2 regions of the Synechococcus sp. H55.10 genome follow, and region 1 is predicted to be linked to the other one. Evidence: predicted binding sites of a transcription regulator. Region 1 holds the regulator's gene; the other holds the start of a gene.
The links. Region 1 encodes HrcA, which represses chaperone genes, less so after heat shock. Its sites were predicted from a motif close to TTAGCACTCNNNNNNNNNGAGTGCTAA; they were not measured.

Region 1 (9,744 bases):
GACTCCGTCTCCCTGGCGCGAGCGGGTGAGGGATTGGCCATCCCGCAGCGATGTGGAGCTGATGGAAGCGCTCACAGCAGGGCATTCTGTTGCCCTGGCTGTACTCTACGATCGCTATGCCGGCTTGATCTGTGGGCTGGCCCTTAAGATCCTGGGCCATGCGGCCGAGGCGGAAGATCTGACTCAGGCGGTGTTTGTCGAACTGTGGCACAAGCCCGACTATGATCCGCGGCAGGGATCCGTGAGCAGTTTTTTGTGTGCGTTGACCCGTTCGCGAGCCATTGAGCGTCTGCGTTCCCAGGATAGCCATCAACGTTTTTTGAAACACTGGCAACCCCTGCTCGCCGCCGATGGCAGTGCTCCGATCCCTTTTGAGCAGCTCTCCCTCGAGGAGCGACGGCAAGCGGTGCAGGAGGCCCTCAGCCAACTGCCGGAAAGCCAACGGCAGGTTCTCGAGCTGCTCTACTACCAGGGGTTGAGCCAGGCGGACATTGCCCAACACTGGGGGATCCCGCTGGAGGCGGTTAAAGCCCGCACTCGCCAGGCCCTCTGCAAGTTGCGGGAATCGCTCTCCTTGGAGTTAAGTTCTGGGTCTGAAGCTGCCTCGCCCCCTTCATCAGAAGCACAGGAAGAACTGGCCGGCTATCTGCTGGGGGACTTGTCTCCTGAACAGGCAAGCGCCCTGGAGGCACGCCTAACCCAAGACCCGCGGTTGCTGGCAGAGTTGCAGGCCCTGCAAGAAACCCTGCATCTGCTGCCCTATGGGTTGCCAGGGGTGATTCCGCCGGCCAGCTTGCGGGGCAAGGTGATGGCAGAGGCGGGCATTGAGGAGGCGCTGACCCCTCTTCAGCCGGCACTGTCCTCTCTGGGGTTCGGTCGCCTCACGGCTGAGTGGCGCTGGGTAGGGGGCTTGGCGGCAGGGGCCTTGGCTTTGCTGGTTTTCGACAACTGGCGACTGCGACAGGCGCTGCAACTGGCCCGGCTAGAATCGGTGCAGACATTGTCCCATCTCTTGCAACAGCCGGGATCCCGTCTGGTGAACTTGCAGGGAGAGGTGGGGTCGGCCAACCTGCTGTTGCGCCCAGGAGAGTGGCAGGAGGTGGTCTTGGCGGCAAGGGATCTGCCCCAACCGGCCCCTGGAGAGCGTTACCACCTCTGGCTCAAGCTGGACGACGGCGAGATCCTCCACTGCGGCACCTTTCAGGTGGATGCCCAGGGATCCGCACTTGTGGCCTTGCGCCCGCCACACCCGCTGCCAGAGGGCGCCCGCCCCCAAGAGGTGCTGGTTACGGCCCAAGCCGCTGCCGTCCCTCGCCAACCCCAGGGTGAGGTTCTCTTGAAAGCCAAGGTGTCTTGGGAAAAGTGAAAGGGAAGATGCGGGGATTGGCTTTGTCGGTGGGGTTGGCCCTGCTGGCTCTGTGGTGGACGGATCCCACCCCAACCACCCTGAGCCGATACACCACTTCCTTGCAGGAGCGCACTCCCTCGCAGCTCCACAACATTCGCCAGGCTGCCCAAAGCCTGGATGGGGTTTACATTCAGCCAAGGGCAGTTTTTTCTTTCAACCAGGTGGTAGGGCCGCGCACCCTCGAGCGGGGCTATCTGCCTGCGCCGGTATTCATGGTGGCCGAAACCCTGGATTCGGTTGGGGGCGGGATCTGTCAAGTCTCCTCCAGCCTATACAACGCTGCTCTGCTGGCGGGGCTGGAAGTGGTGGAAAGGCACCCCCATTACCGCCCCGTGGAGTCGGTGCCCCCCGGCCTGGATGCCACCGTTTGGTACGGCTTGGCCGACCTCAAGCTGCGCAACCCCTTCCCTTGGCCGGTGCGCCTGCGCCTTCAGATCCGCGGCCAAAATCTCATCGTGTCGGTGCTGGGACGGGGATCCCGCCACGCCCTCCAGATCTCCCCCATCCGCGTGGAGCAGCAGCGGCTGGATCCCCAGCATTTGCAGGTGAGCGTCTATCGCGGCAACAAGCTCCTCTCCCAGGATCGCTATGTCCTGGATCCCTAGAAAGACCGTCTTAGCCCACCCCTCAGGAGCCCATCCCAGGCCACCTCAACAGCAGCACCGGGATCCTTGTAAAGCTTTATACCCAAAATTCAGCGACAGGGTCGGCGACAACCCTCAAACCCTGATTCTTCCGTTGACCCGGTCGATCCCTTGCTGGGCAAGGGTTTCAGGCCCCTCGGCGACAAAAAGTGAGGGGAAATTGCAGCCCAAAACGAGACCCTGTCGATCTGGGCCCCTGGATTGGGTAAGGGCTATAGTCGGGGAGAGTTGCTTCCTTTCGGGGAAGTGGAATTAATGGAAACAAAACAAATGTGATCCTCTTTCACTTCTAGCCAGCTCCCACCTGGATAGTCGGGGCTGCGGCTGCCGCGGCCTGCTTTTAAGAGCTGGATCCCGGCTTCCACCTGATCAAAGGTGGGGTGGTGGGGCAGCACCAGGGACAAAAATCGGAACATCACCTGTCGCTGCAGGGCTAAGGGGGCGGCCCGCAAGGGATCCCGTCGCAGCTTTGGCAAAGTGGGCTCATACACCTGCGCCCAGAGCTGATCTGCCTGGGCTACCACCAGCTCGTGTTCTGCTTGTAGCAGCGTGGCAGCTCGGTTCAGAGCCACTTCCAGTTGGGGGTTAAAGTGTTGCTTCAGGTAGGGCATCACCTCTAGGCGGAGGCGGTTGCGGCCATGGGCCAGATCTTGGTTGCTGCGATCCGGCCAGACCGGCAACTGGTGCTGCCGGCAAAATTGCTCGGTTTCCCAACGAAAAAGGCCCAGCAGGGGGCGCACCAACCGGGCAGAGGTGGGATCCCGCTCGTCCAGGCGGCGCTGCCAATCTAGGCTGCTCAGCCCGGCGGCTCCTGTCCCCCGCAGCAAATTCCACAACAACGTCTCTGCGCGATCGCTGGCCGTATGCCCCATCACCACGGCGCTGCACTCCCAAATGCGGGCCCATTTGTCCAACTGTTGGTAGCGCCAAGCCCTGGCCCCTGCCTCATCTCGGCGGATGGGATCCGCAGTTGCAACGGCATGGATTAGCCCCTGCTGCTGCAGCCATCGCTGCAAAAAGCGGGCACACTCCGTTTCGTCCGCCGACCAACGGTGATCACAATGCAGGACAAACAGCTTCCAGTCCCAGCGAGGCTGCAGATCCCGCAGGATCTGGAGCAGGCAAAAGGAATCTTGACCGCCGGAAAAAGCCACCAGCAAGCGCTCGCCGGGGTGAAGAAGCTGCCGCTGCCGGATGGCGTGTTGTACCCGCAGGTGAAAAGAAGAGAGCCTGGTCACAGCTTGCTATTGCTCGGGTGCAGCCCAGACCCTGCCCCCCTAAGCAAGAGCCCGAGTCAGGTGAGAGGCCACCGCCTGCACAGCCGCAATGCTGCGCTCGTAGGCCATTCGGGTCGGCCCCAGCAAGGTGACAGTACCCAGAGGAGCCGAGCGGCGGTGGTAAGTGGCAGCGATAACCGTACAGTGGTGCAAAGACTCCAGCGGGTTCTCGCTGCCGATGTAGATGATCACCGGGATATTGCGGTCGGGCTGTCCTGAATCGTTCCCCCTTGAGCCCCCATCGGTCAAATGGAGCCCAATCATTCCCTGGAGTTGCTCCGCCCCTTCCTCGATCAACTGCATCACCGCCTGCACCTGCCGGGCTTGGGAAAACTCCGGTTGACGCATCAGCTCTGTCATGCCGGCACTGAACACCTGCCCGAGAGATGGCCGCAGATAGCGTTGTACCACCGAGCGCAGCAGTTGCTGCAGCCAATGGCTGTAGGCGCGAAACTCTTCATCCAGCTTCAGCCAGCTCAAATCCTGCAACTCGGCAAAAGTCTTGCCCCGCAGCTTCAGGGTGAGGAAGTTGCTGAGCAATCGCAATTCATCTTCCAGATCCTCTTGGCAGTCGCTGGGCCACTCGGGTGGGCTGACCAAGGCCGAATGGGTTTGATAAGAATCGGTAACCACCAACACCATCACCCGCCCTGGCGCCACCGACACCAACTGCACGTGGTGAATGGCCACCACCGGCCCCTGGGGTGGGGTGATCAGAGCAATGCAGCCGCTCAGATGGGCCAAAAGCTGGGCCACCCTCTGGAGAAGACTGTCCAGGTCGTCGCCCAGCTCGCGGCCAAGCTGATCCAGCAACTGCTGCAGAGCAGGATGGGGATCCGACTGAGGAGCATCGCAGGGGATCCCATCCATGTTGGCAGAGGTCAACAGATCGTTTACATAGACCCGATAGCCAAAGTCGGAAGGAACCCGACCGGCGGAGGTGTGGGGCTGAAACAGTAACCCAACCTGCTCAAGGGTGGCCAAGTCGTTACGAATGGTGGCCGTGCTCACCCCAAAGTTATAGGACTGAGCCAAGGTTTTGGAACCGACAGGTTCAGCCGTCGCAATGTAGCTGCGCACCGTCGCCCAGAGAATCTTGCGCTGTCTGGGAGTCAGTTCGAGTTTCATAGCTCATCAAAAGAACCTAGTCAATCCATATCAAAGGAAACTGCTAAACAAAGCCGGTAAATTGCTCCAAGATAAACCAACTCAGGGCCGAGATACAAATCTAAACAAACCTTGACGACTACTACACCTATTTATCTATTGTTACTCTTTCAGGAGAGGCTGCCCAGGAAGGAAGATGCAACATCGGGTACCGAGACCGTCAGTGCTGGAGAAGGGCGGGTGGTTCCTCATACAACTTGGGAGCCTCTTGTTGGCCCAGAGGTGGTACAAGTTAAATCAACTCTAGGCTAACGTGGCGCCCTGCCGTCTCTTCTGTATCGTTTTGTATCTTTGAGGTGACCTCATGTACCTGTCTCCCCAGGAGAAAGACAAGTTGTTGATCTACCTGGCGGCCCAGTTGGCTCGGGATCGGCGGCAACGAGGCCTCAAACTCAACTACCCCGAGGCGGTGGCCTACCTGAGCGCAGCCGTTTTGGAGGGGGCACGGGAAGGGAAAACGGTTGCCCAGTTGATGAGCGAGGGGCTAACCTGGCTGAGCCGAGAGGACGTGATGCCTGGGATCCCGGAGATGATCCCGGAAATTCAAGTGGAAGCCACCTTCCCCGACGGAACCAAGCTGGTGACCCTGCACCACCCCATTCGCTAGCTGCTTTCTAAGGATCCCCCAACGACTCACAGACTTCAGGAGGTTGCCACCATGGCTCGCCAACCCAAAACCCCGCCTGCTGCGGACCCTGCACCGGTTCTGATCCCGGGGGAGCTGCTGCTGGCAGAGGATCCCATCCAAGCCAATGTCGGACGGGCCAGCGTGACCCTGGAGGTGACCAACCGAGGGGATCGGCCCATTCAGGTGGGATCCCATTTTCACTTTTTCGAGGTGAACCGGGCTCTAGTGTTCGATCGCGCCGCCAGCTTTGGCATGCGCCTCAACATTCCTTCCGGCCAAGCGGTGCGCTTTGAGCCGGGGCAAACCCATCGGGTGACGCTGGTGGCTTTGGGAGGCAAGGGGCTGGTGCACGGCTTCAATCGGCTCACAGAAGGTACGGTAAGCTCTGCTGCCCAAAAGCGGCTGGCTCTGGCGCGGTTGCAGGCGTGGCTGGGCTAGGCCTGGACATAACGCCCCCCGAAGTATGCAGCTTTGGGCATCTGGGCTGAGGCTTGGCCATATCCCCACCTCGCCTCAGATCCAGGAGAGTAGGGCTATCCAATTCTTCCGTTTCTAGGAGCCGGCCAATGTCGGAGCGCGAGACCGTCTGGTGGATGTGGGTGCAAGGCTTGGGGCTCAATCTTTCGGGGTTGGCGCTGCTGGCTGCAGCAGGCGCTGCCTTTGGCCCTCTCAGTTGGACAAGTATGACGGTGGCGGTGATGTTGAAGCTCATCGGGGATAGCCAACTGCTGCGGGGCTACTGGCTTTGGCAAAGCCGGCGGCAACAGGTGGGATCCCAGCCCGTCGGCTCGGCAGCAGCGCTCCAAAGTCAAGTTTGAACGGTTACCAAACAGCCTGGTCGTGGATCTTCAGATCCCCTCTCCCCCTGAGGGAGAGGGGGCGGGGAGCGCTTGGGCCGGCGGCAAAGTGTCTTAACCTTGTTGGAAACGACCGTAAGCGAGTTTGAAACAGCCCAACCCTCACCGCAAGTGGGCCACGGTCGCGCCGGTGCCGCCGTCTTGGGGATCCGCTGGGGCAAACCTCTGGACGCGGGGGTGATTTTGTAAGTAAGCTTGTACGCTGGCCCGCAAGCGCCCGGTGCCGTGGCCGTGGATGATCCAGACAGGGCCGGGGGGAGCTTGGGCAAAGTGCTGTTCCAGAATGGCCTCGGCATCGGCCACGGTTTTCCCCCGCAGATCGAGGGTGTTCTGGCTGGTGCGCAGGTTGAGGGGAGCGGTGGCTGCTGGGGCGGGAGGTGGGGCCTTGGGGCGTTGGCGCTGCTGGGCCTGCTGCTCGTCAATGGGATCCAACTGCTCCCGCGGCACCGTGAATTTGAGGATGCCGCTGCGCACCACATACACATCCCCTGTGACGGCGATCACCTCTCCCGTCTGCCCCAGGCCTCTCAGCCGCACCCGATCCCCCACCTCTGGCACAAACTCCCTATCCGCAGGCGGCGGCGAGGGAGAGTAGCGCTGCTGGATTTGCGCCAGCTCGGCCGTGATGCGCTGGGGATCCTCTCCCTGCTGCAATTTGCGGATGGCGGCGGCCACTTCCTGACGGGCGGCAGCCAACAGGGCTTGCAGACCTTGGTTTTGCTTGTGCTCCAGTTGGGCTTCCCGCTCGGCCATTTGGCGGCTGCGCTGCTGCATTTGCTGATATAAGCTCTCCAGCTCTCGATGCAGGGCTCCCACCTGGGCTGCCCGCGCTTCCAATTGGGCCCGCTGCGCTTCCAGCCCGGCAATCACCTGATCCACCTGGCTTTCTCCCTGCAGGTGCTGCTGGGCCCGTTGCAGGATCTCGGGATCCAGGTGCAGCCGTCGGGCGATGGCCAAGGCATTGGAGCGACCGGGGATCCCCCACAACAGGCGATAGGTGGGGGCCAGGGTGGTCTCGTCAAACTCCACCGAAGCATTTTCAAAGCCGGGATGTTGGTACTTCAGGGCCTTCAGCTCGCCGTAGTGGGTGGTGGCCAAGGTGAGCAACGCCTTTTCCGAGAGATACTCCAACAGCCCAGCCGCCAGGGCGGCGCCTTCTGTGGGATCCGTGCCCGCCCCCACCTCATCCAGCAGGACAAGGGCCGGCGCCGGGTCGGACTGCAGAACCCGCACCATGCGGCTGATGCGGTGGATGTGCCCCGAAAAGGTGGAGAGATTTTGTTGCAGGGATTGCTCGTCGCCGATGTCGGCATAAACGCCATCGAACCAGGGCAGTTGGGGCGGATCCTGAGCCGGCAGGAAGATCCCCGCCTTGGCCATCAGCGCCAACAGCCCCAAGGTTTTCAAGGCAACGGTTTTGCCGCCGGTGTTGGGGCCGGTGATAACCACGACACGAATGGACTCCGAGAGGGTGAAGTCGATGGGGATCACCTCCGCGCCCTGGCCTTCTGCGCGGCACTGCCACAACAGCAGAGGGTGGCGGGCCTGCCGCAGGCGCAGTCCTGCCGAGACAAACTGGGGGCGATGGCCGTCCAGCCAGAGACTGTAGCGGCCACGGGCCAAGGCCACATCCAGCCCCACCATCACCGCCTGCAGATGCTCCAAATCCTCGGCAACAGATCCCACCTGGGCCGAGAGGGCGGCCAAGATCCGCTCTTCCTCTGCCTGAATCTGAGCTTGGGTTTCCCGCAAGCGGTTGCCCAGTTCCACCACCGCATAGGGCTCCACATAGAGGGTGGCCCCGCTGGCAGAGCTGTCGTGCACAATGCCGCGGATGAGATCCCGCTGGGCGGCCTTCACCATCAGCACAAACCGCCCCTGCCGCTGGCCGATCAGGGTATCCTGTAGCGCCTGGGGGTACTGGCTCATCAACTGTTGCAGGCGCTCTTGGATCTGGCTGCGTTGCTGCCGTTGCTGCCGGCGCAGATCGGCAAGGACGGGGCTGGCACTGTCCCGCACCTCCCCCTGCTCCTCCAGACAGCGAAAGATCTCCTGCTCCAGCTCCGGGTAGGTGCGTAGGTCACTCACCCAAGCCTGCAGGCGGGGCAGACAGTCCTGGTCATCGATCAAACGGCGGATGCGGCGGGCGGATCCTAGAGTTGTAGCAACCTGCACCAGCTCTTCCCCGCTCAGGATCCCTCCCCGTTCGGCTCGTTCCAAGGCCGGCAGCAAGTTGTGGATCCCTGCCATGGAAACTCCGCCCGCCTGCGAGCGATCGAGGCGGATCGCCTCTTCAGTCTGCTCAAGATAGGCTTCGCTGTCGGCGCGACTCTGCCAGGGATCCAGCTCCAAGCAGGCGCGGCGGCCCAGCGGCGTGGCGGCAAAGGTGGCCAAGTGCTGACAGAGGCGGGGCCACTCCAGCAGTTCCAAAGTTTCTTGGCGGAGGGAGGAATCAGGCTGAGAAGAGACCGGAAGAGGGCACAAAGGGTTGGCCGTAGGCATTACTGAACCCATTGGCGATTCCAGATCAACGATTCCGGGAAGAACGGAGCTGCAATCGCTTCATCTCTTGCAAAAACTGCCGCTGATAGTTGAGGAAAGCAGTGTGCCACTCGCGGAAGCGACGCTCGCCATCACGCACCAACATCTGCCGATAGTGCTCGGAGTTGAGGCAGGGCTGGGCCGAGTTCATGGGGATCAACAAAAACGCTCTGATCCCATTGTGACAGGCTGCGGGACGCCCTTCACAGCTTCCGTGGGATCCCGCCTCCCTGCTTCTGCCCATGCAGGACGGGAGGATGCCGCCAGCAGCCTGCCATACTGGAAGAGTCACGGCACCTCAGATACTCAGGCCAAACTCGTGCGCAAACGAGTCACCCTAATCTTTCCCCGCCATTTGGTGAATGTCCCCGTCACCTATCGATTGGCCAAAGATTTTGATGTGGCCGCCAATATTGTGCGCGCCAGGGTAACCCCCAACGAAGTGGGAACCTTGGTGGTGGAGCTCTCAGGGGACATCGACCAGGTGGAGGCTGGATTGGAGTGGGTACAGTCTCTGGGCATTGAGGTGGCCGAACGGGCCGAGGCAATTCAGATCGACCCCGATTTGTGTGTGGACTGCGGCTTGTGTACCGGAGTCTGCCCCACGGAGGCCCTCAGGATTTCCGCTCCCGACTGGAAACTGGAGTTCTCCCGCAACCGCTGTGTCATGTGCGAACAATGCGTTCCCACCTGCCCTGTTGGGGCGATCAGCGCGAGCCTGTGATCAGTTGGCCGAGTTGCCGACTCCCGCAAGCCGACAAATCCCTTTACAATGCTGTTAGATTTGTTTGACACGGTCAAATAGCTGCGGGACGTACTCGACATGGCTTCTACCCCATCGTTGATTTGGGCAACTTATGCCGGTTTGGCAATACTCTATCTGCTGGTGTTGCCGCTGTTGTCTTTGCTGTATGTGGACAAACGCTGGACTTCGGCTGGCGCTTGGGAAAAGGTGCTGATGTTTTTCTTAGTCTTGTTTTTCTTTCCCGGCATGGTGCTGGTGGCTCCCTTCATGACATTTCGACCCAAGCCTCGGTCGCTGTGAGGCCGGCCATTTGTCGATTACCGGGTCATGCGCAGATTGGATGTTCTTGGCGTCGGCCTAGGCCTGCTGTTGGGGGGCGGCGGCCTCTACGGCCTGCTGCTTTGGGCGGGCTTAGACACGGGGGCTGCGCAGCAGATATCCAGCGTGGTGCTTTTGCTGGCGTGCTTGGGCTGGACT
Region 2 (9,744 bases), on a different contig from region 1:
GGTCAGCCGGAGGTGAGCGACGACGGGGATATCGTCTACCGCTTCCCGGAGCTGCAGGTGGCCGCCTCAGAGCGCCAGCCCAAGGGGATCCCTGAAGTGTTGCAAGAGAAACCCTGGGTGTTTAGCCGGGCTACACCTGGTCAACTGACCCTGGCGGGGGGATTGGGGGTGCTCAATTTCTTTCTGGCCGCCATTCTCTACGGAGCGCGGGAAGAGGTGGCCGCCGCCGCCGGCAGCAACGCCTTTTTGGCGTTTATCTACCCGCTGATTGGATTCCTCTTCCTCTACGGCACGCTGTTTTTGGCCGTGCCTGCCGTTCGCTGGCTGGCCTTGCAAATTCGCAATCAAGGGGTGGAGCGGCGCAATCGCATCCGGCAGCTTTGGCGAGAGCAACTGAAGCGTCCCACAGAGGCGCTGCTGCGCAAACTCAACTTTGCCCGCCGCTTCCGCCGTCAGGAAGTTGTGTCCGAGTCCGACACCATTTACTCGACCGACCGAGATCTGATCGAGCAGCGGGACTACCGTCTGGACGAGCCGGCATTCCGCACGCTGCTGGAACTGGAATCAGAAGCTCAGGAGGATCGCCCCGAAACCAAACCAGTGCGCAAGCAGCGTCCCCTCTAGGACTTACAGCAACCACTCGGAGGCCCGCTCCCCCACCTTTTGCAAATCTAGAGGAATGGCCACCGCTTTGCCCATGCGAGGCCTCTGACGGGTGGCTTCGATTTCGCGGCGCACGGTTTCCCACACCCCCCAAGCCTGTAAATGGGCCATCACCTTCTCCAAGTGGGCCAGGTACTCGGCCTCGCTCAAGGGAAAAGAGGGCTGCTCCAGGTAGCGCCACATCACCAGCAACACCACCTTTTGCTGGATACGCCGCAACTGCACGTCGTAGGAGCAGCCCCACTTGTCTTGCAGCAAAGCTTGAAATTCGGATCCCGTCATCGCACTGGCTTGAGACTGGCTTCAATGTTGCCGGGTAGGCTGAAGGCCTTGGGTTCACCGTTGCATTTCTTAACGATATTGGCCAAAGGGGTCGGTTAGGATGGTGTCGCTTGTCAACGAACGTTAAAACTTCTCAGGTCTGCATTTGCCATTATGACGGAAGCGGTTAGCAACTTTGAAGCCCCCCCCATGAGCCGGCGGGTTTTTCTGAATGCCCTGCTCAGTGGCTCGGTGGGAGTGGTGGTGGTGGGCGCCCTCTACCCGGTGGTGAAGTATTTTATTCCGCCCTCGTCCGGGGGAGGGGGTGAGGGCCTCATCGCTCAGGACGCCCTCGGCAAGCCCATCAGCGTCAGTGAACTGTTGGCCACCCATGCCGCCACGGATCGGGTGCTGGCCCAAGGCTTAAAGGGGGATCCCACCTATATCGTGATCGACAACGGGGCGGTGGCCAATTACGGCCTCAATGCTGTTTGCACCCACCTCGGCTGTGTGGTGCCCTGGAATGTGGGAGAAAACTTGTTTAAGTGCCCTTGCCACGGATCCCAGTACGCGGCCAACGGCAAGGTGATCCGGGGGCCGGCTCCCCGCTCGCTGGAGCTGGTGAGCGCCACAGTGGATGGCGACAACGTTCGCTTCAGCCCCTGGCAAGGCCCCGATTTCCGCGAGGCCTAGCTGAAGGAGCAAGGGATCCCGACAGCTCTACGGCGGCAATTGGGTTCAACTGTTAACTGAGGTTAACTGAATTCCCGGTCGTGCCAGCGGGATGGAGTCCTTTTAAAACGGTGAGTCAGGATCCCGATGGCGAGGTGAGCCGCTTGTGGTTAGGTCAGCTTCTGCCGAGCGAGGTGGGGCGAATGATCGAGATCGCTCTTCCTCAATTGTGTTCCAAAACTGTGATTGCAATCCATTCTGAGCTGAACTTATGAAGCGAATTTGCTTAGCCGTGTGTGCGCTGCTGCTGTTTCTGGGGATGGGATCCCGTCCGGCGGCAGCCTACCCTTATTACGCCCAGATGGCCTACGACAACCCCCGCGAGGCCACCGGAAAAATTGTCTGCGCCAACTGCCACCTGAACGCCATGCCCGCCCGTGCCGAAGTGCCGCAGGCGGTTACCCCTGGCCAGGTGTTCACCATCAAGGTCGGGATCCCTTATGACCTGAGCAAACAGCAGGTGCTGGGGGATGGCAGCAAAGGCGGGCTGAATGTGGGTGCTGTGGTGGTGTTGCCGGAGGGCTTCCGTTTGGCTACCGAAGAGGAGATGACCGAGGAACAGCGGCAGGAAACCGCCGAGACCTACATCACCCCCTACAGCGACGAGAAGCCCAATATCCTTCTGGTGGGCCCTTTGCCCGGCGAGCAACACCAGGAAATCGTCTTCCCGGTGGTAGCGCCTGACCCGAAAGAGGATTCCTCGGTGGCCTTCATGAAATATCGGGTCTATGTCGGCGCCAACCGCGGTCGTGGCCAGATCAACCCCGACGGCAGCCTCAGCAACAACAACGTCTTCCGCGCTCCCGCCACCGGTCGCCTGGCCAGCATTGCCACCGTCGAGTCGGATCTCAGCGACCTGCCAGCTGAGCTGGCTGCCCTAGTGCCGCCCGAATACGAGTTGCCGGGCACGCGGGTGCTCAGTTTCGAGACCGAAAACGGGATCCAAAACTTGGTAGTGCCGCCGGGGCCGGAGTTGGTGGTTAACGTGGGCGACAGCGTCCAAGAGGGGGATCCGGTCACCAACAACCCCAACGTGGGCGGCTTTGGCCAAGCAGAGCGGGATCTGGTGTTGCAAAGCCCGGATCGGGTGAAATGGCTGGTGGCCTTCCTGGCAGCGGTGGCCATCACCCAGCTCCTGCTGGTGCTCAAGAAAAAGCAAGTGGAACTCATTCAGGCGGCAGAACTTTTGGGCTAGCCCAACCGTTCCAATACTTTTTCCACCACCCCGGAACCAGCCGGGGTGCTTTTTTCTAGGGGATCCGCAGCTCTCCCACAATCACCAACACCGCTTGGCCGGCAATCTCCACACGAGGGCCGAGATCGCGGCACCACAGCTCGCCTCCCCGCGTCGAGAGCTGGCGGGCTTTGAGCTCAGCCCGGCCCAGGCGCCTCGACCAATAGGGCATCAAAAGACACTGGGCAGATCCCGTCACCGGATCCTCCACGATCCCCAACTGGGGGGCGAAAACGCGGCAGACGAAATCCGGCCCATCCTTCAGATCCTCCCCAGAGGCGGTGACGATCAAGCCGGAAACGGGGAGCGCCTGAACCTGGGCCCAATCCGGCTGCACCTGCTGCACCTGCTGGGCCGAAGCCAGCACCGCCATACCCATGCCTCCGCGGCACAGATCTACAGGTGGGATCCCCAAAGCCGCTGCCACCTGCTCTTGCGCTTCCGGCCAGGGCTGGGGAGCCTGGGCGGGAAAATCCATCGCCAGCCGCTCCCCCTGCCGCCGCACCGACAACCGGCCACTGCGGGTGGAAAAGGCCACCTCCTGAGCTTCCGGGTGCACCTCGGTCAAGAGCACATAGGCACCGGCCAAGGTGGCATGGCCACAGAGATCCACTTCCGTCGTCGGAGTAAACCAGCGCAGCCCATAGTGGGGAACAGCGCCCAGGGATCCCTGGGGCAGCAAAAAAGCCGTCTCCGACAAATTGTTCTCCGCCGCAATCGCTTGCATCAAAGCTGCCGGCAGCTCCTGGGGCAGCAAACACACCGCCGCCGGGTTGCCCCCAAAAGGCACCGCCGTAAAGGCATCTACTTGAAAAAACGGGATCCGCACCTGCTTGCTCCACCCCCCTCAGGCCATGATCCCACAACAGGCCCAGAAGTAGAGAGATCCGTACCCAACCGTACCTGCCCAAAAGCGGGATCCCGCCCACAGGGGCTATTGTCAGGCCAGAAAGTTGGCTGATAAACTAGCACTCGTAAGTCGAGAGTGCTAAAACCTCGATTTGCACAAGCTTAAGGTCTCGACTCATAAGTTAAACCCTTCAGCTTCGTGCTTTCGGATCACGGAGGAAAATTGTCATGGCTGCAGTAGCTCTGAACGTCTCTACCCTGAAGCCGCTGGGCGACCGCGTGCTGGTCAAGATTGCCCAGCAGGACGAAAAAACGGCGGGTGGCATCTTTTTGCCCGATACCGCCAAAGAAAAACCCCAAGTGGGGGAAGTGGTCGCAGTTGGGCCTGGCAAGCGCAATGACGAGGGCAAATTGATCCCGATGGAACTGAAGGCCGGCGATAAAGTGCTCTACTCCAAGTACGCCGGCACAGAAGTGAAGCTGGGCAGCGATGAATATGTGCTGCTGGCCGAGCGGGACATTCTCGCCATTGTTCAGTAATTCATCAGTGCTTCGGTAGCAACTCAACTGCAATTCAGCAGTCGAGCCGTTGAGTCTTTGTTTCACCCTTACCGGCGTTTGTACGTCAGAGGTTAACTATGGCCAAATCGATCATTTTCAGCGAAGACGCTCGTCGCGCCCTTGAGCACGGCATGGATGTATTGGCAGAAGCAGTAGCCGTTACTCTTGGCCCCAAAGGGCGCAACGTTGTACTGGAGAAAAAATTTGGCGCGCCCCAAATCATCAACGATGGGGTAACCATCGCCAAAGAAATCGAGCTGGAAGACCACATTGAAAACACCGGCGTCTCCCTGATCCGTCAGGCGGCTTCCAAGACCAACGACACGGCTGGTGACGGCACCACCACCGCCACCGTCTTGGCCCATGCCATGGTTAAAGAAGGGCTGAAAAACGTAGCCGCCGGCGCCAACCCGATTGCCCTCAAGCGCGGCATTGACAAGGCGGTGAGGTTCCTGGTGGACAAAATTGCCGAACATGCCCGCCCAGTGGAAGACTCCAAAGCCATTGCCCAAGTAGCGTCCATTTCCGCCGGCAACGATGAGGAAGTGGGCCGCATGATTGCCGAGGCCATGGACAAAGTGGGCCGCGAAGGGGTGATCTCCCTGGAAGAAGGCAAGTCCATGACCACCGAGCTGGAAGTGACGGAGGGGATGCGCTTTGACAAAGGCTACATCTCTCCCTACTTCGTCACCGACACGGAGCGGATGGAGGCGGTTCTGGAAAACCCCTACATCCTGATTACCGATAAGAAAATCACCCTGGTGCAAGACCTGGTGCCGGTTCTGGAGCAAGTGGCCCGCGCCGGTCGTCCGCTGCTGATCATCGCCGAAGACATCGAGAAAGAAGCCCTGGCCACCCTGGTGGTAAACAAGCTGCGGGGCGTGCTGAGCGTGGTAGCGGTGAAAGCGCCTGGCTTTGGGGATCGCCGCAAGGCCATGCTGGAAGACATCGCCATCCTCACCGGCGGTGAAGTCATCAGCGAAGAACGCGGCCTGAAGCTGGAGAACGCCCGTCTTGACTCCTTCGGCTCGGCCCGTCGCGTCACGGTAACCAAAGACCACACCACCATCGTGGCGGAAGGCAACGAAGCGGCTGTCAAAGCCCGCTGCGAGCAAATCCGTCGCCAAATTGAAGAAACCGATTCCACCTACGACAAAGAAAAACTGCAGGAGCGCCTGGCCAAGCTCTCCGGCGGTGTGGCGGTGATCAAAGTGGGCGCGGCCACCGAAACCGAGATGAAGGATCGCAAGCTGCGCCTGGAGGACGCCATCAACGCCACCAAAGCGGCGGTGGAAGAAGGGATCGTCCCGGGCGGCGGCACTACCCTGGCGCACCTGATGCCGGTGGTCACCGAGTGGGCGCAGGCCAACCTGTCCGGCGATGAACTGGTGGGGGCCAACCTGGTTGCCCGTGCGCTGGGCGCTCCGCTGCGCCGCATTGCCGAGAATGCTGGTCAGAACGGCTCGATCGTGCTGGAGCGGGTGAAAGAGAAACCCTTCACGGTGGGTTACGATGCCCAGAACGACGCCTATGTGGACATGTTTGAAGCGGGTATCGTTGACCCGGCCAAAGTGACCCGTTCTGCTCTGCAAAACGCTGCCTCGATTGCCAGCATGGTGCTCACCACCGAAGCGATCGTGGTGGACAAGCCCGAGCCCAAAACCAACACGCCGGCCAGCAGCGGCAGCGGCATGGGTGACTACGACTACTAATCCTCTGGCGAGGGCAGGGTGAGGTTTCTCCACTCATCAGAAAACCTACTGCCTCGCCGGTTCGTAGTCCACTGCCCTGAATAGGATAGATCTTTCGGGATCCCCCTTAGCGGGATCCCTTCTTAGGTTTTGAGGTGGATGTTAGAGGACGGTTCCAAATTGGATAGAGGCCGTGCGAGGGCGCTACTGGCAGTCGAACAGCGAGGGAACCCTACTCCCCCCTCCCTGAGGGAGAGGGGCTGGGGGTGAGGGATCCTCCCTCAGGGAGAGGGGCTGGGGGTGAGGGAATCCTCGATCGAGCGTGTGGAAAAGGGGAAAGCGGTATGGCTCGGTTAATCTGTATTGGCCTAGACCTGGCCTGGTCAAACCGCAACCCCTCTGGGGTGGCGACGTTGCAGGTCGAAATGGGGGATGCCAAAGCCCAGAACCTGACGGGCCGCCTGCTGGACAGTCGCATCCTGCAGACCGACCCGGAAATTGTGGACTACATCCAAGCCCAAGCCGGAGGGGATCCCTGCCTGGTGGCGGTGGACGCCCCCTTGCGCGTCCCCAACCTCAGCGGCCAGCGGCGGGCCGAAGCCGAGTTGAACCGAGTATTTCGCGCCTACGCCGCCGGCGCCCACCCGGCCAACCGCCGGCTCTTAGAAAAAAACGGCCAAGTGCGAGGGGAAGCCCTGGTGCAAGCCCTCTCCCGCCATGGCTTTCGGGAGCAGGCCAGCATCGAGCGGGGATCCTTGGCCCGCCAGATCACCGAAGTCTTCCCCCACAGCGCCATGGTGAGCCTCTTCGGCCTCCGCCGCACCCTGAAATACAAGGCCCGCCCTCGACGCAGTTGGCCGGAACGGGAACAAGCTTGGCAACTTTACCGGCAGCACCTGCGCTCCCTGACCAACGCCGACCCTGCCCTGCGCGGCCACGAAACCCTGCTCCAGGTGGAGGTGGGATCCCTTAGGGGCCGCCAACTCAAAAACTACGAAGACCAAATCGATGCCCTGATGTGCGCCTACATCGCCCTCTACGGCTTTCGCTGGGGATCCGAGCGCTGCCACAGCTTCGGCAGCCTGCAAGAAGGACACATCTTCACGCCCCTGCCCATCTCAAAGGGCTGATAGGCCGCCGAACCCCTGAACAAGAGAGCAAAAGCCGACAGCTCAGGGCCGTTCCACCAAACGGGTTGAGCCGGATTGGGCAGCGACCCATCCCCCCGGAGCCCCATCTCGCTCGACGCGCAACCAGACGGGCACCTGTCCTTCGCCGGCTTGCACTTCTACCACCCGCAGCAGAGCTTGGCGGGGGGCTGTCCCGACAATGGCTCCCCTCAGGCTGGGCTGCTGGCGGATGTTGATGCCATCGTTGGAGATCACCCGCACCTGTTGGACTCCTTGCCACTCGGCCAGAGGGCCGGTGGGCTCAGGTTCAGGAGTGGGCTCTGCCTGATCAGGACGGCTGAGGGCAACCGGCGGCTGCTCAACTTGCACCTGGGGCTGCTCCAGCGGTGGCGCCGGCGGTGGCGTGAACAGGCCCCGCAGCATTTGCCAGATGATCAGCAGGGAGAGGATGCCGACACCAACCACCCCGGCCAAACGAATGCCGGCGGGAAGGGCAGGGCGCTCACTCCGGCCACGGCGGGATCCCAGGCGGCTGCGGCGGTAACGTTCCCCATCCTGCAAACCTGGGTTCTGAGCAGGGAGCCCCTCAAAGGACTCCGTCCCGCTGGCGGGATCCGCAAGGGCAGAGACACCCGGCCTAGGGGTGCCCCGGTAAGAGGGCAAATCCGAGAGGCGCGGGGGTTCGGGCATGGTTCCTCCCCCTTGCAAGGGGGAGGGTGGGCGAGGCCATTCTTGAGTCTGCTCAAGCAGTCGCGGGCCACCCACCATAGCCGGCAAATGAGGGGGGGGATAGGGGGCTCGCGGAGATAGCATCCCTGCCGGCGGGTCTTCGCGGCTGGGCATCTCGTCCAGGTAGGCTTGGACTTGGGGGTTGTCGAAGTAGGCTTGCAAAGTCGCTTGGGCAGTTTCCAGGCCACGAAACTCTGGGAACACCTCCTCTTGAAACCACCTTTCTGTGAAGCGGCACAGACCCGGCAGATGGTCGGGGGAGCCGGCGGAGTGTTCTTCGATAAACTGCAAGGCCTCTGCTTCTTGGGTGGAGCGCAGATGTTCGAGCGCCTCTTCGGTTTGTCCCAGCAAGAGACTGCAGATGGCCTGCTCCAGATGCACATCCTGTCGTTGCGCCAAGCGAACCAGGTAACCGCGGGCACGCCGCACCAGGGCCGGACGATTTTCCAGATACCCTGCTGCCAGCAATACCTGCACGGCCAAGTAGGCGGCCACCATCGAGGGACGCTCAGCCTCCCGCTCAAACAACTCCTGCTGTTCTTTGAGGGTGAGGTGGCGACGTACCCGCTGGATGAAGCGCAGGAAATCCTCGGTGCTGAGGCCAGAGCCATCTTGACCCATCCCCTCGATGCCGCCCCGTTCGTCCAGCATGGCTTTGAGGAGAGCCAGTCCCTGCTGTCGCTCCCCGTTCGCATCGGCAGCCTCTTGGCCAGTTCGGGAGAAAACATTGGCCTCGTGGCTGAGGAGTTGCAAAATGCGGTAAGGGCGCAGCTTGCCCAGATCAAGGCGGAACTCTGCTTGCATCTGCGGAAAGGCCTGGTACTCCTCCAGCTCGGCCAGGCCCGCCTGCAAAGAACGCGCCGCCTCTTCGTAGGATCCCTGCTGCCAGGCTTCCCGGCCCAGCTCCAAACGGGCGATGGCCCGCGCCAAAATGGCATCGGAACGGGCAGGGTGGCCCTGCCCCAACATCTGTTGAGCCAAATCCAAAGCCGCTTGGTAGTCTCCGGCTTCGCAATACAAACACAGCACGCCTGGCAAGAGGGTCTCTTCCACCGTCAGGGTGGGATCCGCCGGCATGAGGTGTTCGTCGTAGTTTCGTCGCGCCTCTGGGTTAAGCAACACCGAGGCTGCCTCTTGGATAAGCTGAGCGCGAGCTGCCACGGCCTGCGGCGAAAACCCCAGCAGCCAAGAGCGCTCGCCCGGTTTGGGATCGAGCCGCTCCCGGTAGGCCTGCTCGATCTGATGCTCGTCCGCCCGTGGCGACAGCATCAAAACTCGGTAGTAGTCGAGGGGCACTCGCACCGTCATGGCTGTTGTCGGCTCTCCTAATCGCGTTGGATCCCTGAACCCGCCTCGACTTAACTGTAGTCTTTTCCTCAGCAAAAGGGATCCCCTCTTGCTTAGAACCTACCAGTCCCAGCTCCCCGGCTCCCCCTTGAAGGGGCCTACGACCTTGGAGGTAATCCAGCCGCCGTAGAAATCTCCCGGCTGGGGCCGAACTCGCTCTCCATCCACCCGGCACTCCTGCACGCGGCCCGCATAAAAAGCAAGGTAGTCGCGGATGGGCCAAAACTCTGGGCTGGGATCCGAATAGCTCCAGGCGGCATCCACGGCCACTTGGGAGCCGACCTGGATCGTCCAGTAGCGGGCAGTTCCTTTGAACTCGCAGAAGGAGGTGCGGGCGCTGGGGCGGAGATACTCCAGCCGCACGTCGCTGGGGGGAATGTAGTAGGTGGGCGGGTGGCTGGTTTCCAGGATACGGTAGCAGCGGCAGCTGTGGGCGATGAGCTCGCCGTTGAAGAGCACTTCCACCCGCTCGGCGGTGGGCTCCAAGCGGGGCGGGCGCGGGTAGTCCCAGACGGATTCTTGTCCGGGCCGGGGCGGGATGGGCTGG

Region 2: groES (co-chaperone GroES) is a predicted target of HrcA. The motif match lies at 3,856-3,882, and genes of this name have one in related genera.

The regions. Positions count from the first base shown of each region.
Region 1 is NZ_JANSJJ010000125.1:96,259-106,002, forward strand. Features, by position in the region: gene NW858_RS08845 (sigma-70 family RNA polymerase sigma factor) at 1-1,366, shown strand, start outside; gene NW858_RS08850 (VanW family protein) at 1,375-2,013, shown strand; gene tilS (tRNA lysidine(34) synthetase TilS) at 2,265-3,290, opposite strand; gene hrcA (heat-inducible transcriptional repressor HrcA) at 3,330-4,457, opposite strand; gene NW858_RS08865 (urease subunit gamma) at 4,801-5,103, shown strand; gene NW858_RS08870 (urease subunit beta) at 5,203-5,562, shown strand; gene NW858_RS08875 (hypothetical protein) at 5,691-5,942, shown strand; gene NW858_RS08880 (endonuclease MutS2) at 6,084-8,411, opposite strand; gene NW858_RS08885 (hypothetical protein) at 8,509-8,685, opposite strand; gene NW858_RS08890 (NIL domain-containing protein) at 8,842-9,246, shown strand; gene ndhL (NAD(P)H-quinone oxidoreductase subunit L) at 9,346-9,567, shown strand; gene NW858_RS08900 (DUF3007 family protein) at 9,595-9,744, shown strand, end outside.
Region 2 is NZ_JANSJJ010000183.1:63,823-73,566, reverse strand. Features, by position in the region: gene NW858_RS11210 (hypothetical protein) at 1-624, shown strand, start outside; gene NW858_RS11205 (DUF3067 family protein) at 628-945, opposite strand; gene NW858_RS11200 (cytochrome b6-f complex iron-sulfur subunit) at 1,099-1,617, shown strand; gene NW858_RS11195 (apocytochrome f) at 1,868-2,851, shown strand; gene NW858_RS11190 (PhzF family phenazine biosynthesis protein) at 2,907-3,719, opposite strand; gene groES (co-chaperone GroES) at 3,968-4,279, shown strand; gene groL (chaperonin GroEL) at 4,378-6,012, shown strand; gene NW858_RS11175 (DUF429 domain-containing protein) at 6,336-7,121, shown strand; gene NW858_RS11170 (SH3 domain-containing protein) at 7,164-9,158, opposite strand; gene NW858_RS11165 (DUF427 domain-containing protein) at 9,258-9,744, opposite strand, start outside.